Regions from separate parts of the Desulfosporosinus sp. Sb-LF genome, predicted to be linked through region 1. Evidence: riboswitches for the same ligand, from Rfam matches in the RefSeq annotation. Region 1 holds a riboswitch; the other holds the start of a gene.
The links. Region 1 has a riboswitch for thiamine pyrophosphate ahead of E4K68_RS15535 (thiamine-phosphate synthase family protein). Riboswitches for the same ligand answer to the same signal wherever they lie in the genome.
Positions count from the first base shown of each region.

Region 1 (4,474 bases):
AATTCCGCCCTCTCTAAAATCAGACGCACCTAATCGTAAAAGAATTGGGAAATCGTCACCTACTGCGGCGCGTACCGCTTCTATGACTTGCAGGTGGAGACGAATACGATTATGTACATTTCCACCATATTCATCGGTACGTTTGTTGGTTAGCGGGGAGAAAAATTGATTGAGAAGGTAACCATGGGCGGAATGGATTTCTACGCCATCGAAGCCAGCCTCCTTAGTACGTCGAGCTGCATTTTGAAAGGCACTGATGATATTCGCAATTCCCTCGCGGGTAAGCTCATTTGGCATACCCCCTCTACGTGGGTGTGAAACTGCTGAAGGAGCTACTGGGGTAGTTCCGGTAATTTCTTGAGTAGTATTGCTTCCAGCATGATTTATTTGCATCATAGTCTTAGAGCCATTACGGTGAATGACCTCCGCTAATTTCTTTAGGCCTTCAACCATGCTGTCGTCTGAAACGGAAAGCTGTAGGTCACTTGCTTTCCCATCTAACTTGATAAAACTGTGTTCAATGATTATAAGCGAAAGGTAGCCGCCTTCGGATTTTTCTGCATAGTAGTCTAGAATTGACTGGTTTACTTTCCCATTGGGATCTGCTTTCGCGGTAGCCATGGGTGGCATTACTAAACGGTTAATTAGAGTTAACGGGCCTGCTTGTAATGGTTTAAGTAAATGGGACATAAATTCAACCTCCCTAGTTGTATATAACCATATGTTATAGCTGGGGAATTGTTTTGGCAAGTAAATCGAATCTGATTTAATACTACAGAAAGACTAATTGGGGAGTATAGAGAGACAGGATATAGCTGTCATTATAACCAATAATCAACTAATGCATTAAAAAATTTATCTTGCTACAATAGCAATACGCCGCAAGGAAATAACATTATATATCCTTCCTGCGATGTACGAAGATTTTTATTTGGTTTTGATCCTATATAGATGACCGGGAGTTTAATAATCTTTCCTAGTAGGTCAAGCCCTTTTTAGGAAAGGGAAGACTGAACTGTAAAGTGAAGACGCCCACCTGCGAGAGCAGGGTCAGAAACCAAATAGTCCAACGGCATTGTGGGGTCAAGAAAACATAGGAGCAGGTACATTTTCGTGAGAAAGAATGTACCTGCTCCTATGTTTTCCTTTTTTGTTTGCCTATGCCTGTGGTAGGCGAGATTGAGTCGATTTTCTTGGTGACTTTTGATTAATTGAACCCCCAGAACACCGGCTAAGAGGCCAACGATGTAACTGATATCAGTTCCTCCTAAGTAATGTGGGCCATGTAACCTGTATAAAGAGTGGAGGACATAAGGGAACAGAGAGCAGGAGCAGAAAGTTTTTATAGGTATCTTCAAAAGTTCTCGCCCTTAGTTTAATAATGAGTTTATCTTTAATATCTTTTCAGTCAATTCATCAAGGGTTTCGGCTAGGATCAGAATTAGAATCTCCAAGTTTATTCTATCAGGAATGGAGATAACATCCGGGAGTATATCAGTTTCCATAAACATTCCTTCCAGATCCCGAATAAAATCACCTTCATTTTGCCTGTAGTCTAAGGCAGTAGGCATTTTGGATACCGTTAAACCCGCCTTACTAGAAGCCTGAAGAATAGCAGGGGTGTTTCTCAGATTAATAAGGCAACGTGTCTGAGGGGAATATTTGCGAAGACTTAACAATGTTTCACCCATGTTCACGGAACCTCCGAGTTCAGGTAGACCCAGTGTAACGGTGGTGTTTTTATAACGGAGAATTCTGCCTGGAATACCGGCTATTTCATCAAGTGATTTGCTCATTGGAGATGCATAGGCAATGTTTGCCCCAATTTCCGGTAGCATTCTATAGATGTTCTCTTGACAGAGTATGCTTACACATGCTTGGAGCTCTGTACATAGCTTTATTGAAGTTCCATTTGTTTCTTGAATTGAAGGGCTCTCTGGTGAGAGCAGTGGGCTAAAAAACACATCCCAGAATTTATCAATCGGAGGCGGAATGAGTTCATATTTTTCACCGTTATCCATATAGTAACAACCTTTGTCTGGGGACGTGACTTTACCCACTATAGCAGAGTCTATCCCTTGTTCGGCAAAAGCGGCCATCAATTCGGCAGTTTTTTTAGTAGAACAGGTTAAGACCAATGTTCCTTCACTGATGATTTCTAATGGATCAAGCTTAAAATAATTACACAGAGCAGCGATGTCTTCAGGAACAAATATCTTATTCTTATCAATTAGCATTCCTTTACCTGAAGCCTGGGCTACCTCCCATAAACCTCTCATAACGCCACCTTCTGTAGCGTCATGCATGGCGTGAACCCCACCAACAGTCGACGCTATGTGGGCATCCTTTACAACAGATACATCTTTCATTCTTTCCGCAGCTTTGTTGACTAGAGAAGGGGCTAAGACGGTGGACAGAAAATTTTTATGTTCATAACCAAGTAAAGCTCCTGCCTCGATCGCAGCACCTTTGGTGATTAGAACGTCATCACCTACTTGAGCCCCCTTAGGCGAGATATACTCATCAGCGAGCCCCCAAACCGTAATTCCTCCGATAGTAGGTACGACTACTGCCCCGTAATATCCTGTATGTCCACCAACGATGGAAATTCCTAATTCGCTGGCATATTTACTGATACTCTTAATCAGTTCTCCTGTATAATTGTCTTCTGTACCGGGAGGTAGAAGTAGGGAATAAGTCATAAATTGGGGTTTAATTCCCATTACCGCAACATCACTTGCTCCAATATGCACAGTGACGTATGCGAAATCATCAGCTGACATGGTCATACTAGGGAAGATGGGATCTTCGGCTATAGCCATATAACGATCGCCAATTTTGAGAATCGCCGCATCGACACCCATACTTGGCCCAATGATGACCTCGGGTTTTTGTTCTCCAGTAAAGGATAAGATATTTTTTTCAAAGAAATCATCATTTACTTTTCCGATCATTTGTTTTGCCTCCTCTTTAAAAAAATAAAACCGCAATCCTAAAATAGGTTGCGGTAAAAACATTTGTAATGATTCACATTACTGATTTTTCCATCCCTACGCCAGCATTATCCGGGTCAGGTTATAGGGTCAAAGACTTTATTGGGTCTTTATCTCAGCCGGCCTCATCCAGCTCCCCTGAAAAAACATAATTAATTTGTGGCGGTTAATCTATACACTTAATATACTTCTATATCTATGAGGATTCAATGCAAAAATTGGAATAAATTTTACTGGAAACGTTTCGAGAGGCAATACATAATGTGAAAGATTCTATAAGGGCTCAGCTTGGAAACATGAGTTACGGCTTCTAGCCTTGAGTCTATCCTTAGGTTAAGAAATTAATAACTAATTAACGAAGCCATTAGTATTCCCGTTGCTATACTTAAACAGAAAGAGAAAATACCGACCGCCACATTACCATTAGGTATTTCACGACGTACCTTAATAGTAGGGGTTAATAATTCAAAGAGCCAGTATACGATAATTAAGAAGACGGTTCCGGTCAGTGTCCAAACAGTCATATCTAGGAGGTCTACCGAGTGATAAATGGCTGATGCAAGGAGAATAGCAAGGCCCAGAATCTTACCTCCTAAATCAAATGCCACGGCTTTGGCAGCAGCGACCTTCTGCGGATTTTCCAGATCATCCCCGAAAGCCATAATCTGAAATTCTTTGTAGGGTGTTGTGTATGTAAAGAGCATCACAGCTAATAACATCAAAGGAATCGTGACCCCTAAATACTTAAGAAAGTTAATCAGATACATTTACCATCTTCCTCCTTAATAGTTTTTAGACATATAGGCAAGAAACACGAGAGATTGCCGGTGATTCGCTCCCCGATACGGGCACTTACAGCTGAAGCTTTGCCTCCGACCAAAAAAGAACCCCATAGCAGCCTTCCTTGATAAGGCCCACTCAAAGTATTACTTTCAACCACTTCCATATCAACCCTTTTCTGATAAATCATCGGTTGATCCCAATAGAAGTCATCCTTATCCTTTTCAACAAGTTGGCCGTCCGCTTCAAATAGACTAACAGCCCCACCCTCTCGGCCAAAGATGGGCTTGGTCACATATGGTTCCTTGTTTAGAAACCGGTTTTCCATATAGGTAGGAAGCATATAAGTCTCAATCCACTGATGTTCTTCAGTCGTATAAAACTCACCAGTTTCATGTAAATTCCAGATCAAGCTTTGAAGTGCCTTGGTTTGCGCTACAAATGCTGAGGGTGGATTGATAATTGCTAGTTTACCTCTAGCTACCAAATCAAGGACGTGTGCCCCCGTCGGGTATCGATCTCTCTCATCATTGTCTTCAGCGAGTTTCTCTAAGGCATGAAGACGATACCACACATCAATGGGTACGAGTTGCTCCTCGGCCAGAGCACACAACCGGTCTTCAGAAATCCTCAAGTCCTCGAGCGCTACAAACTGTGCCGACAGGCCGGAATGATTCAATAAATACTTCACGGTGTCCCGG
Region 1 covers NZ_SPQR01000010.1:89,310-93,783, forward strand. The annotation lists gene E4K68_RS15525 (NADH:flavin oxidoreductase) at 1-690, opposite strand, end outside; RNA gene ssrS (6S RNA) at 903-1,086, shown strand; gene E4K68_RS15535 (thiamine-phosphate synthase family protein) at 1,371-2,954, opposite strand; TPP riboswitch at 3,030-3,143, opposite strand; gene E4K68_RS15540 (DUF350 domain-containing protein) at 3,335-3,760, opposite strand; gene E4K68_RS15545 (glutathionylspermidine synthase family protein) at 3,751-4,474, opposite strand, start outside.

Region 2 (4,474 bases), on a different contig from region 1:
ACGATTCAAAAATTCCCTCCTGAGGTAGTTAGTAAAGTAACTGGGGTTCCCGTGGAACAACTTGTGGAGGCGGCTAGAATCTATGCGACGGCGGAACGAGCACAGATTTTCTATACGCTAGGGATTACGGAACACACCTGTGGTACGGATAATGTCATGAGTTTAGCGAACCTAGCTATGCTCACAGGAAATATTGGTAAAGAAAGCTCAGGCGTTAACCCCTTACGCGGACAAAACAATGTCCAGGGTGCCTGTGATATGGGAGCACTGCCAAATGTATATCCAGGATACCAACAAGTCTCAAACCCAGAAGTAAAGGCGAAATTTGAAGCCGCTTGGGGAGTTCCTTTAGATCCTAATCCCGGGTTTATGATTCCTGATATGTTTGACGCAGCAGTCAGCAAAAATCTACGGGCACTGTACGTTTTGGGAGAAGATCCAGTGATGACAGATGCTGATGCCAACCATGTGCGTAAAGGTCTGCAGGCCCTCGACTTCCTCGTAGTTCAAGAAATCTTTATGTCTGAGACCGCTAAACTGGCGGATGTAGTGTTGCCAGGGGCTAGTTTTGCAGAAAAAACGGGTACATTCTCGAACACGGAACGTCGAGTGCAAATGGTTAATAAAGCGATCGAGCCTATTGGAAACGCAAAGGCTGATGGGGACATCATTTGTGAATTGGCTAACCGTATGGGTTACTCCTTCCCATATCAGTCTTCGGAAGAAGTTATGCAGGAAGTGGCGAAGCTGACTCCCCAATTTGCAGGGATTACCCATGCTCGTTTGGGTACGCAAGGATTGCAATGGCCGGTGCCGCATGCTGAACATCCAGGAACCAAGTTCTTACATGAAGGAAAATTCAACAGGGGTAAAGGACTGTTTGTGTCAGTAGACCATCAGTTACCTGGGGAACAACCTGATGAGGAGTATCCGTTCTTACTCAATACGGGGCGTAAACTTTCCCATTATAATGTTTTCACGCAAAATTCGAAGGGGTTAGAGGATTACTCACCTGAAGAGTTAGCAGAGATTAATCCTTCTGATGCCAAACGGCTCGGACTAGAAGACGGTGAAGTCGTCAAGGTGGCATCCCGTCGGGGAGAACTGGAAACAAAAATAAAGCTGACGGAACGAGTACCCCTTGGAATGGTCTTCATGACTCTGCACTATATGAAATCCCCCACCAACGTCTTGACTAATGGGGCGTATGACAAAGTCACTAAGACTTATGAGTACAAAGTCTGTGGGGTAAAGATTTCAAAAATTAGTTAATACAAAAAAATGGGCCTTCTCTTTAATGAAGGTCCATTTTTTTTGTATTATCGCAGTTCAATAAACTTATTTGTCCATAATGCGGTTCATGAGGCGCATCGAACACATTTCTCCGCACATGGTGCAGCTGTCTTGGTGCTCGGGGGCGGACTCTTTACGATAACGCTCCGGTTTTTCCCGGTCCAAGGCTAGGTCAAACATTTTTGTCCAATCCAAAGCCTGCCTAGCCTCGCTCATCTCTCGATCCCATGCTGCAGCGCCGGGTACTCCTTTGGCGATATCTCCGGCATGAGCTGCAATCTTGGCCGCTACGATCCCTTCACGCACGTCGTCCAAAGTAGGTAGACGAAGGTGCTCAGCTGGTGTCACATAGCAGAGGAAATCCGCTCCTGCGGAGGCGGCTAAAGCTCCACCTATAGCACTGGTGATGTGATCGTAACCTGGCGCAACATCCGTGACCAACGGTCCCAAGATATAAAAGGGTGCACCGTGGCATAGCTTTTTCGCTATCTGGACATTTGCTACAACTTCGTTCAAGGGAACGTGGCCAGGTCCTTCAATCATGACTTGAACATTGCGTTTCCAAGCCTTCTGAGTTAGTTCTCCAAGGACAATCAATTCGGAAATTTGAGCTCCGTCTGTAGCATCCCCGATACTACCAGGACGGCAAGCATCCCCTAGGCTCAAGGTAACGTCGTATTCTGCGCATATATCTAGAAGATCATCAAAATACTCATAAAAAGGGTTTTCCTTCCCGGTTAATTCCATCCAGGCATACAGTAGGGAACCACCCCGGGAGACAATGTTGGTGACGCGGGAGGTCTGTCGGAAGTGCTGGGCGGTTTCTTGGTTGATGCCGGCGTGGATTGTTACAAAATCTACACCGTCTCGGGCGTGCTGTGCTACCACAGCTAAGAACTCTTGGGGTGTAATGTCTTCCAATTTTTTGTCCAAGTAACCAAGGGCATCATACATAGGAACCGAACCGATCATAGCTGGGGACATTTCGATGAGCCGGTGGCGAAATTCAACGGTTTTACCGTAGTTGCTGAGATCCATAATCGCTTCAGCTTTCATGTCCAGAGCCATGCGTACTTTGGCCAGTTCACTGTCGAGGTTGGCACAATCTGGGGAGATACCCAAATTGACATTAATCTTTGTCTTCAGTCCCAAGCCAACACCCTCCGGACTTAAAGAGGTGTGATTGTGGTTAGCTGGGATGACAATACTGCCCGCCGCTACTCGAAGTCTAATTTCCTCAGCCGTCAGCCCTTCTTTCGCGGCGACTGTTTGCATTGCCGCTGTGATGACCCCGTTTTTGGCTTGTTCCATCTGTGTACTCATCAAATCACACTCTTTCTATATGCTTCATATTGCGAATAGGTCTGTGTCTCCATAATACGTTGTAAACTCTTTATCTTACCCGGAATGTCTAGATTGCCCACAATCTCGGTGACAAGGCAATGGTCCGAGCTCCCGCCTTAACAACTTCGGCCAGATTGTGCTCCTTGATGCCGCCAATTGCGACGAACGGGATCTCCAAATTCTTGACGACGTAGTCTAAATAGTCCAGTCCTACTGGATCACACACATCGATTTTGGTATGGGTGGCAAATGAAGGTCCTACTCCGATGTAATCTGTGCCATCCTTTACAGCAACCTGTGCTTGAGCAGGCGAATGGGTGGAACAATTTGCATGGAACAGCCTTCCTTTCACTTGATCACGTACGTGTTTACTGTGGTTCCCGTCTTACTGCCATGGTACCAGGGAGGGCTTAAACTATAAAAAAAATGAGAACTGCGGTAAGCAGTTCTCATTTATATTCCTAAATATAAGTAAAACGATTAGCTTTCCTCCGCTGGTATTACCCAGATCAGGTTCAAAGGGATCGAGTTTCCTCATCTCAGCCCCGAAGGGCACCCCTAGCAAACGACGTATTTAGTTGAGTGGGCATTAATACTTGTCCAGTTAAGTATTAATATCATTATATAACTAAACGATAGAAGTGTAAATTAAATAGATCATTCCCACTTTTCCTGCCTGAGGTGTCTTCCATACGAGAGACGCAAATGCCTGAGGAGGAGAGAGCAGGTCGATCGTATCATGAGCTATTCAAGATTACTAATGTGACAGTAAAAGTTTGATGTGGTACATTAAGGTATATGAAAAATGAAAAGTGACCGATGCGATCAGAGTCCCGTAACTATTATTAAGAACGGATTCGGACACGCTTCTCGTCTGCTGAATACGAGGAGGTCTTCAAAAATTACTAAGTCACTACAGAAACCCAAGGAGCAACTTCCAATGTTGAACGCTACCGGGATTTTATTAGCCGGTGGGAAAAGCTCACGAATGAATAAAGATAAGGCCTTCCTTGAACTGGAGGGCAAGCCTTTAGTGGAGCGGAGTTTAACTGTCTTACAAGGAGTATTTGCAGAAGTTTTGATTAGCAGCAATAAGCCTGAACTGTATGCAGGCTATGAAGTACCGGTCATTTTAGATGAGATTCTTGGCCGAGGCCCTTTAGAAGGTCTTTATCAGGGTTTAAAAGCGGCGACCTATGATAAGGTTTTTTTCGTGGCCTGTGATATGCCATTTTTAGAAGTAGATCCCATCCGCTTTTTGGCAAAATGGATTCCGGAGTATGATGTTGTTGTTCCACGGCTTCAATTCGGCCTCCACCCACTACACGCCTTTTATCATCGACGTTGCCTTCCCGCAATCAAAAATAATCTCGAGGCAGGTTGCCTCAAGATTATTGATTTTTATCAAGCTTGTTCAGTGAAATATGTGGGAGAAACGGAACTAGAAGCCTTTTCAAATTTGAGCGACGTCTTCTGTAACGTGAATACACCTGAAGAATGGACTGCTATCCTTAAACGAAAAAGGACACTTACATCAAATGACTATTAAACTCAATGTGCTTATTAACTGGACTCGTTTAGGTACCTAAGCGAGATTCGACTTCAAACCGTGAAAAGCGAAATTATCAGCGAAGAATTCGCTCAGGGCAGGTATAAATATTAAGGCGTTGCTCTCTGGCAAACCCCACAACGGTGATATTTAGAGCGGTAGCTTGAGAGAGGGCCATGTCCGTAGGTGCACCACGGGCAATGAGAATGGGCACCTTCATTTTGGCAACTTTGAGTAGTATTTCGGAAGAGACTCGGCCACTGAAGAAAATTACATGGTTTTCAAGAT
Region 2 covers NZ_SPQR01000003.1:325,039-329,512, reverse strand. The annotation lists gene fdhF (formate dehydrogenase subunit alpha) at 1-1,272, shown strand, start outside; gene thiC (phosphomethylpyrimidine synthase ThiC) at 1,339-2,616, opposite strand; partial or broken gene E4K68_RS06170 (thiamine phosphate synthase) at 2,616-2,959, opposite strand; TPP riboswitch at 3,107-3,207, opposite strand; gene E4K68_RS06165 (molybdenum cofactor guanylyltransferase) at 3,578-4,186, shown strand; gene fdhD (formate dehydrogenase accessory sulfurtransferase FdhD) at 4,263-4,474, opposite strand, start outside.
Region 2: it holds a riboswitch for thiamine pyrophosphate, as region 1 does, so the genes downstream of both, E4K68_RS06170 (thiamine phosphate synthase) here and E4K68_RS15535 (thiamine-phosphate synthase family protein) in region 1, are expected to answer to the same signal.